Regions from separate parts of the Paractinoplanes hotanensis genome, predicted to be linked through region 1. Evidence: riboswitches for the same ligand, from Rfam matches in the RefSeq annotation. Region 1 holds a riboswitch; the other holds the start of a gene.
What was found. A riboswitch is a leader RNA that binds a small molecule or an ion and turns the genes downstream of it on or off. The one in region 1 is predicted to bind glycine.
Positions count from the first base shown of each region.

Region 2: linked by a shared signal. The riboswitch ahead of LXN57_RS13620 (L-serine ammonia-lyase) and the one ahead of gcvP (aminomethyl-transferring glycine dehydrogenase) in region 1 are both predicted to bind glycine.

Region 1 covers NZ_JAMQOL010000029.1:80,019-85,772, reverse strand. Annotated here, with positions in the region: gene LXN57_RS21475 (nucleotidyltransferase domain-containing protein) at 1-69, opposite strand, end outside; gene LXN57_RS21470 (nucleotidyltransferase domain-containing protein) at 66-728, opposite strand; gene mgrA (L-glyceraldehyde 3-phosphate reductase) at 732-1,727, opposite strand; glycine riboswitch at 1,779-1,870, shown strand; gene gcvP (aminomethyl-transferring glycine dehydrogenase) at 1,961-4,765, shown strand; gene LXN57_RS21455 (DUF5999 family protein) at 4,865-5,065, opposite strand.
Region 2 covers NZ_JAMQOL010000016.1:46,796-52,549, reverse strand. Annotated here, with positions in the region: gene LXN57_RS13630 (carbohydrate ABC transporter permease) at 1-488, shown strand, start outside; gene LXN57_RS13625 (glycosyl hydrolase) at 529-1,722, shown strand; glycine riboswitch at 1,828-1,950, shown strand; glycine riboswitch at 1,951-2,045, shown strand; gene LXN57_RS13620 (L-serine ammonia-lyase) at 2,069-3,397, shown strand; gene LXN57_RS13615 (lysylphosphatidylglycerol synthase transmembrane domain-containing protein) at 3,575-4,645, shown strand; gene LXN57_RS13610 (tetratricopeptide repeat protein) at 4,962-5,754, opposite strand, start outside.

The DNA of each region.
Region 1 (5,754 bases):
CGCGAAGATCACCGGGTACGGCAGCTCGGCGACCACCTCGGCCGACCAGGCGGGCACGACAGTCGTCACGTCAAGTTCCTTTCCCGTACGCCGGCCAGCAGCTGATCTATCGTGCGGCGCTCAGGCGACTCGGGCAGACCGGTCGCCGCCCGGGCCGACGCAAGATCATGCTGCAGGTCGCCGGCCCAGGCCACCACCGAATTCCACGGCACCGACCCGCTCCTGACCTCGAGCAGCCGGGGGCGCAGCGACCGCACCTCGACGAGCACGTCGCCGGTGCGCAGCACGTGGGCGCCGGCCAGCAGCAAACGGATCATGTGCATGGCCTGCTTCCAGTTGGTCTCGCCGGTGCGCTCCCGGCGGGCGGAGACCCGGTTGAGCTGGTCGCGCGCGTACTCGCCGTACGTCGCCGCCACCTTGCTGGAGAGGAACGCCTGCCGCACCGCCAGCAGCTCCCGGCCGTCCGGCGTCAGGGTTTCGACGATGGGGGACCAGAGCACCTCGAGCACGGTCGGGTTGGCCTGCAGCGCGAGCACGCAGAACCGCTCGATCTCCCAGGTGAACTGCTCGGGCAGCGGCCCGTCGAAGTGGGTCGGCGGCTTGTCCAGCGACCAGAACGCCCGGGTCGGCGCCGCGTACACGCCCCGGCGGTCGTGGTCGGAGCCGGGCCCGTCGAGTCCGTAGGCGCGCGATCCGACCACGACCCCGAGGATCGTGCGCTCGATCACGGTCTACAGATCCAGCACGGTGCCGTCGATGTCGCCGATCTCGGCCTCGCTGAGGGCCAGGTTGCCGATCGTCGCGACGTTGTTCTCGAGCTGCTCGACGCTGCTGGCCCCGATGATGACGCTGGTCATCCGCTCGTCGCGCAGCGCCCAGGCCAGGGCCGTCTGGGCCAGCGACTGGCCGCGGCGCTTCGCGATGTCGTTGAGCGCGTGGATGCGGCCCAGCGTCTGGCTGTCCAGGGCTTCCTCGTTGAGGAAGCGGCTGGTGCGCACCCGCGAGTCGTCCGGGATGCCGCCGAGGTAGCGGTCGGTGAGCAGGCCCTGCTGGAGCGGGCTGTACGCGATGCAACCGGCGCCGGCGGCGGACAGCGTGTCGAGCAGGTTGTCCTTCTCGATCCAGCGGTTGAGGATCGAGTACGACGGCTGGTGGATCAGCAGCGGCGTGCCGAGATCCCGCAGGATGGCCGCCGCCGCGGCGGTCTGCTCAGAGGTGTAGTTCGACAGGCCGACGTACTGGGCCTTGCCCGCGCGGACCACGGCGTCGAGCGCGCCCATGGTCTCCTCGAGCGGCGTCTCCGGGTCGGGCCGGTGGTGGTAGAAGATGTCCACGTAGTCGAGCCCGAGCCGCTTCAGCGACTGGTCGAGCGAGCTGACCAGGTATTTCCGGGAGCCGAAGTCGCCGTAGGGCCCGGGCCACATGTCGTACCCGGCCTTGGTCGAGACGACGATCTCGTCGCGGTGGGCCTGGAAGTCGGTGGCGAGGACGCGGCCGAAGTTCTCCTCGGCGCTGCCCGGCGGCGGCCCGTAGTTGTTGGCCAGGTCGAAGTGGGTCACACCGAGGTCGAACGCGCGGCGCACGATGTCGCGCTGGCGCTGCCAGGGACGCTCGTGCCCGAAGTTGTGCCACAGGCCGAGCGAGACGACGGGCAGGCGCAGGCCGCTGCGTCCGGTCCGCCGGTAGGGCATGGTGTCGTAGCGGTTGCCCGCGGGGGTGTAGATCACAACCCCACCCTAGAGACACGCGGTGGAAACGTGTCCGCTGGTAGGTTGGTTGCCAGCCACGCGGGAGAGACCGAGGTCGACCTCGGCGCCGAAGGGGCAAATCCTCCCCGGAACCTCTCAGGCAAAAGGACCGCGTGGGCAGACGACTCTGAAGCATCCGTGCGCCTGCGGTTGGGCCCGCGCGGCGGTGACAGAGGGGGAGGCCGACTAGTCGACCTCTCTGAGGAGCCGTCATGACGTTCGCGAACCGGCACATCGGGCCGGACACCGACGAGCAGACCCACATGCTCAAAGCCATCGGGTACGCGTCGCTGGACGCCCTGATGGACGCCGCGATCCCCGAGGTGATCCGCTGGCACGGGTCGCTGAACCTGCCCGCGGCCGCCTCCGAGGAGGAGACGATCGCCGAGCTGCGCGCGATCGCCTCGCGCAACCGGGTGACCACGTCGATGATCGGCCTGGGCTACTACGGCACGCACACCCCGGCCGTGATCAAGCGGAACGTGCTGGAGAACCCGGCCTGGTACACGGCGTACACCCCGTACCAGCCGGAGATCAGCCAGGGCCGGCTCGAGGCGCTGCTCAACTTCCAGACCATGGTGACCGACCTCACCGGGCTGACCACGGCCAACGCCTCGATGCTGGACGAGGGCACCGCCGTCGCCGAGGCGATGACGCTGGCCAAGCGGGCTTCCAAGTCCAAGTCCCAGGTGTACGCGGTGGACGCGGACACGCTGCCGCAGACTCTCGCCGTGCTGCGGACCCGGGCCGAGCCGCTCGGCATCCGGCTCGCGCTGGTCGACCTCGACGCGGGTGCTTCGCTGCCCGATGAGTTCTTCGGGCTGCACCTGCAGTACCCGGGGGCCTCGGGCGCCGTACGGGACCACGCGCCTTTGATCGAAGCTGCCCACCGCCAGGGTGCCCTGGTGACAGTGGCCGCCGACCTGCTGGCGCTCACGCTGTTGCGCGCGCCGGGCGAGATCGGCGCCGACATCGCGGCCGGCACCACCCAGCGGTTCGGTGTTCCGCTGGCCTTCGGCGGGCCGCACGCCGGCTACCTGGCCGTGCGGGCCGGGCTCGAGCGGTCGCTGCCCGGCCGGCTCGTGGGCGTGTCGAAGGACGTGGACGGCGCCCCCGCCTACCGTCTCGCCCTGCAGACCCGTGAGCAGCACATCCGCCGCGAGAAGGCGACGAGCAACATCTGTACGGCGCAGGTCCTGCTCGCCGTCATGGCCGGCATGTACGCCGTCTACCACGGTCCGAAGGGGCTGCGGGAGATCGCCAAGCGCACCCACAACCACGCCCTGACCGTGGCCGGCAGCCTCGCTGCCGGGGGCGTCGAGGTCGCGCACGCCGCCTTCTTCGACACCGTGACCGCCGTGGTGCCGGGCCGGGCCGCCGGGATCGTCGCGGCCGCGGCCGCCGCCGGTGTCGACCTCCGCCTGGTCGACGCCGACCGGGTGTCGGTCGCCACGGATGAGACGACGACCGACGCCCACGTCGCGGCCGTGCTCGACGCCTTCGGTGTCCCTGCTTCCGAGGCCGCCGAATGCGGCGCCCAGCCCCTCGCGCGGTCCAGCGAGTACCTGACCCACCCGGTGTTCAGCTCGCATCACTCCGAGACCAGCATGCTGCGCTACCTGCGCAAGCTGTCGGACAAGGACTACGCGCTCGACCGCGGCATGATCCCGCTGGGGTCGTGCACGATGAAGCTCAACGCCACGACCGAGATGGAACCGGTCACCTGGCCCGAGTTCGCGAACATCCACCCGTACGCGCCCGCGTCCAACACGTCCGGCTACGAGGAGCTCGTGTCGACGCTCGAGGGCTGGCTGGCCGAGATCACCGGGTACGACGCGGTGAGCGTGCAGCCCAATGCCGGTTCCCAGGGTGAGCTGGCCGGCCTGCTGGCCATCCGCGGCTACCACCGCTCCCGCGGCGACGAGCACCGCGACGTGTGCCTGATCCCGTCGAGCGCGCACGGTACGAACGCGGCCAGCGCCGTCATGGCCGGCATGCGCGTGGTCGTGGTGGCCTGCGACGACGCCGGCAACGTCGACCTGTCCGACCTGCACGCCAAGATCGAGACCCATGCGGCGAACCTCGCGGCGATCATGGTGACCTACCCGTCGACCCACGGCGTGTACGAGACCTCGATCGCCGACCTGTGCGCGGCCGTGCACGAGGCCGGCGGCCAGGTCTACGTCGACGGGGCCAACCTGAACGCGCTGGTCGGTTTCGCCCGGCCCGGCAAGTTCGGCGCCGACGTGTCGCACCTGAACCTGCACAAGACGTTCTGCATCCCGCACGGTGGCGGCGGTCCCGGCGTCGGCCCGGTCGCCGTCCGCGCGCACCTGGCCGAGTTCCTGCCGGGCGACCCGCTCGAGCCGGGCGACCACCACGCGGTGTCGGCGGCGGCACACGGCTCGGCCGGCATCCTGCCGATCTCGTGGGCGTACCTGCGGATGATGGGCCCGGACGGGCTGGCCGCGGCGACCGGCACGGCCGTGCTGGCGGCGAACTACGTGGCCTCGCGGCTGCGCGAGCACTACCCGGTGCTCTACACCGGCAGCGGCGGCCTGGTGGCGCACGAGTGCATCCTCGATCTGCGGCCGATCACGAAGGCGACCGGCGTCTCGGTCGACGACGTGGCCAAGCGGCTGATCGACTACGGCTTCCACGCGCCGACGATGTCGTTCCCGGTGGCCGGCACGCTGATGGTGGAGCCGACCGAGAGCGAGGATCTGGCCGAGCTCGACCGCTTCGTGGCCGCGATGATCGCCATCAAGGGCGAGATCGACCAGGTCGCGGCCGGGACGTGGCCCAAGGACGACAACCCGCTCCGCAACGCCCCGCACACCGCGTCGGCGGTGACGGCCGACGAGTGGGAGCACGCCTACCCGCGGTCGGTGGCCGGTTTCCCGGTGGGAGTGGACCGGACGGCGAAGTACTGGCCGCCGGTGCGGCGCATCGACGGGGCCTACGGCGACCGGAACCTGGTCTGCTCGTGCCCGTCGCCCGAGGCGTTCGAGGACTGAGCCGGGGTGCGCGCCCTTCGTCGTCGGGGGGCGCGCTCTCCGCTACTGTGTGTAGCGAATCGGTGCCGACGGCAGCGTCGGCTTTCAGCTGTTTTTCAGTCAGGCCGCAAGGGCGTGACGGGCCGGCCCGCGGTGCGGTTCGATCATCGTGCCGTCGGGCAGGATCTCGCCGGTGTCCTCGAAGACGATCACGCCGTTGCAGAGCAGGCTCCAGCCCTGCTCGCGGCATGTCGCAACGGTCCGCGCGGCCTCACGGTCGACGGCTTCGGCGGTGGGACAGGGGTTCGTGTGCTGGCACATCAGGTGTTTCTCCGGTCGGGGGGCTTGTGTGATGACTCACAACGACGGTGACGGACGTTACCTCAAATCGAACGACGACGGTTCGAGCCGGTGACGGTGTCGCCATTGACAGAATCCTCGCCTTCCATGCTCCACGGAAGCCGGTCGTTCGGCCACTTCCCGACACCTCCCCTCGTCGCTCCGCCGGGTGCTCCGGCGTCCTGCCAGGGCCGTCACCGTGCGTCAACATGGTTCCGCTGGTCCAGGTCCGACGGTGGCGACCCTGCAGAGCTTGTCTCCGACTACCTCGCGGACAACGGACTACGCGTGCGAAACATTGGCCGAACGGCTACCGACGTCCGCCCGATCGGCGCTGGCTCAGTCTGCGGAGCGGCACTGTACGTGTCCGCCGACACCGGTTCCGTGATGGCGGGCGCCGCCCTCGCCGCCCCGTCCCCGGTCCCGTCGATCCCCGACGTCTTCGTCGTGGTCTACGAACATGTTCCCTTCGATGATGACTCGCCGTCGCAACCCGCTAACGCCTGGTCACCGGGTGCCGCCTCCGGGCCGCCGGGTTTCTGGACGCCGGAGGGCAGGGAGCCGTCTGAGCGCGCTGCGGGGGTGCTGGAGGGCTGGGCGCCGTCGGAGCGTGCTGCCGAATCGCCGGAGGGCCGGCAGCCGTCTGAGCGCACCTCCGGGGTGCCGGAACA
Region 2 (5,754 bases), on a different contig from region 1:
TCCCCGTTTTCCTGGCGCTCGTGCCGCTGTTCTTCGTGGTGCAGCAACTGGGCCTGCTGGGCACCTACGCCGGGCTGATCCTCGTCTACACCGCGTACGCCGTGCCGTTCACGGTCTTCTTTCTTCATTCGTTCTTCCGTACGCTGCCGAGCGAGATCGCCGAGGCCGCTGTGCTCGACGGCTGCTCGCACGGCGCCGTCTTCTTCCGTGTCATGCTGCCGCTCGCCCGTCCCGGGCTGGTCGCGGTCGGCATCTTCAATTTCCTCGGGCTCTGGAACCAGTATCTGCTCCCGCTGGTTCTCAATCCCGACCCGGACCGGTACGTCCTGGCGCAGGGTCTGGCCGCCCTGTCGGTCAGTCAGGGGTATCGCAGCGACTGGAGCGGCCTGTTCGCCGGCTTGACCATTGCCATGCTGCCGGTGCTCGTCGCCTACGTCGCGTTCCAACGGCACATCCGCGCCGGAATGACCGCCGGCGCGGTCAAGTAACTCCCCTTCATCCCCTTTCCTCTTTGGGAGGAGTCTGCTCGTGAAGATCGACAGACGTAAATGCGCTGCTCTCTTGGTGGCCGCGCTCACGGGAGTCGGCGCCGTCGCCGTCACCTCGGAATCCGCGTCGGCCGCCGACTGCGGCTACCTGTTCGACGACTTCAGCTACAGCTCGTCGTCCGACCCCGCGCTGGCCGCCAACGGCTGGACGCCCCGCAGCTACCAGGGCGGCCCGGGCGTGCCCGGCGCCAACTGGTCGCCGGCCGCCATCAGCTTCCCCACCAACAGCGGCCAGAAGGTCATGCAGCTGACCGCCTCGACCGACGGCACCGCCGCCGGCACCAAGCACGCCGAGCTGTACTCGACCCAGAAGCGCTACCTCGAGGGCACCTACGCCAGCCGGGTCCGCTTCACCGACACGCCGGTCAGCGGCAACGACGGCGACCACATCAACCAGACGTTCTTCACGATCAGCCCGCTCAACGGCGACCTCGACCCCACCTACAGCGAGCTCGACATCTCCGAATATCTGCCCAACGGCGGGTGGGGCGAGCAGGGGCCGATCAACTACCAGACGACCTGGTACACCTACCGCAACGAGCCCTGGTACGCCGACAACCTGCACTCCGAGCAGCGCAGCTCGCTCGACGGGTGGCACGACCTGGTGGCCCAGGTGGCCGACGGGCACGTCGTCTACTACATCGACGGCGTGCAGGTCGGCGACCACGGCGGCAAGTACTTCCCGCGCCAGACGATGACGATCAACTGGAACCTGTGGTTCATCGACCTGGCCACCCACTCGGGCGGCCTCAGCACCTACATCCAGCAGGTCGACTGGGTGCTGTTCGCCAAGAACCAGGTGCTGTCACCGTCCCAGGTGACCTCGCGGACCGGGGGTTACCGGTCGGCCGGCAGCACCTTCGTCGACACGGTGGCCTCGACCGGCGGCTGTACGACCACCCCGCCGACGACTCCACCGACCACCCCGCCGACGACTCCGCCCACGACCCCGCCTACGACCCCGCCGCCCGGTACGAGCTGCAGTGATGCGCCGAACTGGGCGTTCTCGTCCGTTTACACCGGCGGCAACCTGGTGAAGCACGAGAAGAGCAAGTTCGGCGACCCGAGCGGACCCAAGTCCGGCGACGGTGTGCACCTGTGGCGCGCCCGCTACTGGACACAGGGTTCGGAACCGGGCTGGACCGAGCAGTGGCAGGACCTGGGCCGCTGCTGACCGGTTAACCTGGGGGAGGCGGGACCGTCGTGTCCCGCTTCCCCGCAGGATCTTGACCCGTTCACCCGGGCGTCGATAGCTTTCGTCCCACAACTGAACAGCCACTTGACCGCCGCGGGAGAGTTCCCGTTCCGGCCGCGCGACGCTTGTCGCCGGGTCCGGCCGCGGGGCGCCGAAGGAGCAACTTCTCCCTCAGAATCTCTCAGGCACCCGTACCGCGATGGTCGGGCAACTCTGGAAAGCCGGGTTCGCCCGCGCCCAAGGTGCAAATCGCCGCTCCTCGTGTCGATGAAGCTCTCAGGCCCCATGACAGAGCGAGGGAGCCACCTCTCGAAGGAGCTTCCGCATGGCTGTGTCCGTTTTCGACCTGTTCTCCGTGGGTATCGGCCCGTCCAGCTCGCACACGGTCGGCCCGATGCGCGCCGCCCGCATGTTCGCCCGCCAACTCGACGACCGCACCGCCTCGGTACGCGCTGAGCTGTTCGGCTCGCTGGGCGCGACCGGGCACGGGCACGGCACGCCCAAGGCGGTGCTGCTCGGGCTCGAGGGCGCAGACCCGGAAACGGTGGATGTCGCGGGCGCGGACGCGCGGGCGGCTGCCATTCACAGCCGGGGGCTGCTCACGCTGCCGTGCGGGGCGGACGCCGAGGTCGACGTGGTGCTGCACCGGCGCCGTACGCTGCCCGGCCACCCCAACGGCATGACGTTCACCGCGTACTCCGCCGAGGGCGCCGAGCTCGTGCGGAAGACCTACTACTCGGTGGGCGGCGGGTTCGTCATCGCGGAGGGCGGGGTGCTGCGGCCGTCCGCGGTCGAGCTGACCCACCCGTTCACCAGCGGCGGCGACCTGCTGGCGCTGACGTCGGCCACCGGATTGTCGATCTCGCGGCTGATGCTGGCGAACGAGACGGCCTGGCGGTCGGCCGATTCTGTCCGGGACGGGCTGCTGAACATCTGGCGGGTCATGCAGGAATGCGTGGCGGCCGGGCTCGAGGCCGAGGGCGTGCTGCCCGGCGGCCTCAAGGTGCGCCGTCGCGCGGCGACCACGGCCCGGCAGTTGCGGGCAGCCGGCCGGGCCCCGGAGCACGCGATGGAGTGGCTCACCGCGTACGCGATGGCCGTGAACGAGGAGAACGCGGCCGGCGGCCGGGTCGTCACCGCGCCCACCAACGGCGCGGCCGGCATCATCCCGGCCGTGCTGCACTACTACATGCGCTTCGTGCCCGGCGCCGACGACGAGGGCGTGGTGCGCTTCCTGCTGGCGGCCGGGGCGATCGGCCTGCTCTTCAAGGAGAACGCCTCGATCAGCGGAGCCGAGGTGGGCTGCCAGGGCGAGGTCGGCTCGGCCTGCGCGATGGCGGCGGCCGGCCTGGCCGAGGTGCTGGGCGGCACGCCCGAACAGGTCGAGAACGCAGCCGAGATCGGCATGGAACACAACCTGGGCCTGACCTGCGACCCGGTGGGCGGCCTGGTGCAGATCCCGTGCATCGAACGCAACGGCATGGCCGCGGTCAAGGCGGTCACGGCGGCCCGCATGGCCCTGCGCGGCGACGGCCGCCACCACGTCTCCCTCGACAAGGTCATCAAAACCATGAAGGAGACCGGCGCCGACATGAAGGTCAAATACAAGGAGACAGCCCGCGGCGGCCTCGCCGTCAACGTCATCGAGTGCTGACCGCTACGACTGCCTCCGGCGTACCTTCAGCAGATCGGCTGAACGCTGATCCACCCGGCCCGGTTCGGGTTATTACCGCCCCGACCGCCGACCGGTGAAGCTGCCGTTGGACGGGTGTTCGTGACACGAACATCACAGCGGGTGGCTCGGGTTGATCGCGTTTGCCACGATCACCGGGTGTTCCGAACCCGGTCTGAGCTGCGGCCCTCTCCCGGCGCGCCCGCTGGCGGCGCACGGCCGGACTGGTGGCGGCGGCTGCGAGTGCCGCTGGTCGTGCTCGCGGCACTGGGGCTGGCGGCGTTCGGGCTGCGGGGGCGGTTTCCCGACCCGCGCGAGTTCCTGGGCGCGCTGACCGGCGCCGACTACAGGTGGATCACCCTCGCCGTGGTGCTGCAAGTCGTGTCGCTGGGTGCGTTCGCCTGGCAGCAGCGGCAGATTCTGCGGGCTTTCGGCGTACGGCTGGGGGCGGGCTTCACGATGGCCGTCACCCTGTCGCGGACCGCGATCTCCATCTCGATGCCGGTCGGCTCCGCGGTCTCGGCCGGTTACGCGGGCCGGCAGTACGTGCGCGCGGGCGCCTCGAAAGAGGTCGCGGCCGCCTCGATGATCGTCTCGGGGCTGGCCTCGATCGGTGGGCTGGCCCTGCTCTACGTGGCCGGCGGCGCCGCGGTGCTGACCCGTGACCCGGGGCTGCTAGCCGGGCCGGAGCCGCTCATGGTGATCGCCGGCCTGGTCGCCCTGACCGCGGCCGCGGTCATCGGTGGTCGCCTTCTGATGCGCCGGCCGGCCGAGGCTGGGCCCGCACGGCCGCGATCGGACAACCGGGTCGCGGCCTTCCTGCGCCGGACTCTTGCCTCGGCCCGCGAGGCCTGGCGGGCCGGTGCTGCCCTGCGCGCTCGCGAGTGGGTGGTCGGCACGCTCTACTACGCCGTCAACTGGCTCACAGACCTGCTCTGCCTGGTCGCCACCTGCCGGGCCGTCGGTCTTCCGGTGGGCATCACCACGCTGGCCGGCATCTATCTCGGCGTGCAGATCGTTCGTCAGGTTCCGCTGACCCCGGGCGGCGTGGGCGTGATCGACACCGCCCTCGTGGCCGGACTGACCGCCGCCGGAGCCACCGCGGTCACCGCGGCCGCCGCCGTGCTCATCTACCGCCTGATCTCGTGCTGGCTGCTTCTCCCCGCCGGGGGCGTAGCCGCGCTCTGGCTTCGCCGCGGGGCGGCTACGGTCGTGTCGCCCGTGAGCTGATGGGCTGCGGTGGTTTTGGGCTTGGCCGCGGGGTGGCTTTGGTAGTGCCGTTCGTGGATTGATGGCTCGCGGTGGCTTCGGTGGTCTTGGGCTTCGCCGCGGGGCGGCTCTCGTTATGCCAGAGCGTGAGTTGACGGGCGCGGTGGCTTTGGTTGTACCGCGCGTGAGTTGATGGGCGCGGTGGCAATCTCGGCTTTGCCGCGAGGTAGCCGTGCTGTGCCGCTGCGCGAGCTGCTCGGTGACGGCGGCATCGCCGTTCGTTGGTTTCGCAGCTCCGGCCGAACCCGCAACCGCAGTCGGCTCGTTCAGGGTGCGGTCAGGATTGTTTGCGGCGGCGGTGGGCCGCTTTCGGGCGTGCGCCGTCGGGGCGGGGCATGCCGCCCATGCGGATGAGGACGCCGCGGCGGGTTTCGGCGGCCACCCGGGTCTGCGGGTGGCTGGAGCCGAGCCGGGTGACGAGGCGGTCGACCGTGTCATCGAGCAGCTTGCGGGCCGGGAGCAGGGCGCCGGCCGCGATCAGGGCGCGGGACAATTCGTGGGCGCAGCGCAGCGTGTCCGGATGGTCGGAGCCGAGCACGTCACGCCAGCCCCTGTGCAGTTCGGCAGCGATGGTGCGGGCCGGGCGGGCCTTTCCCCGGTACAGCAGGCTTTCCACCAGGCGGCAGGCGGCGGTTCTCAGCGCCTGGTCGGTGCTGTGGGCGGCATCGGACGCGATCAGGTGCGGCGCCAGGGCAGCCCAGCGGGGCCAGGACGTCGACGCCTCGACCTCGTCGGGAACGGCCGCTGCCACCAGCTCACCCGCGTACGAGCGGCAGACCGCGGAAGCCGCCTCACCCAGGTCGTCCCGGACGGCCGTGCGCACCGGTTCGGGGACCAGCAGGCCGTCAGCGCCGCGCCGAGCCAGGCCGAGCTCGACCAGGGCCGCCACGAGCCGGTTGAACTGGATCGGAGCGACCCCGCCGAGCGGTCGCGGCAGCCGGCCCAGCGAGCGGGTGAACACGTCGACCGGCACCGGCGCCTTGTGCAGCACCGCGCACAGACAGAGAAGCTGGGCCGCCGCGGGATTCTGGTCGCCCAGCGTTTCGATGGCCGTGCCGATGTCCCCGGGA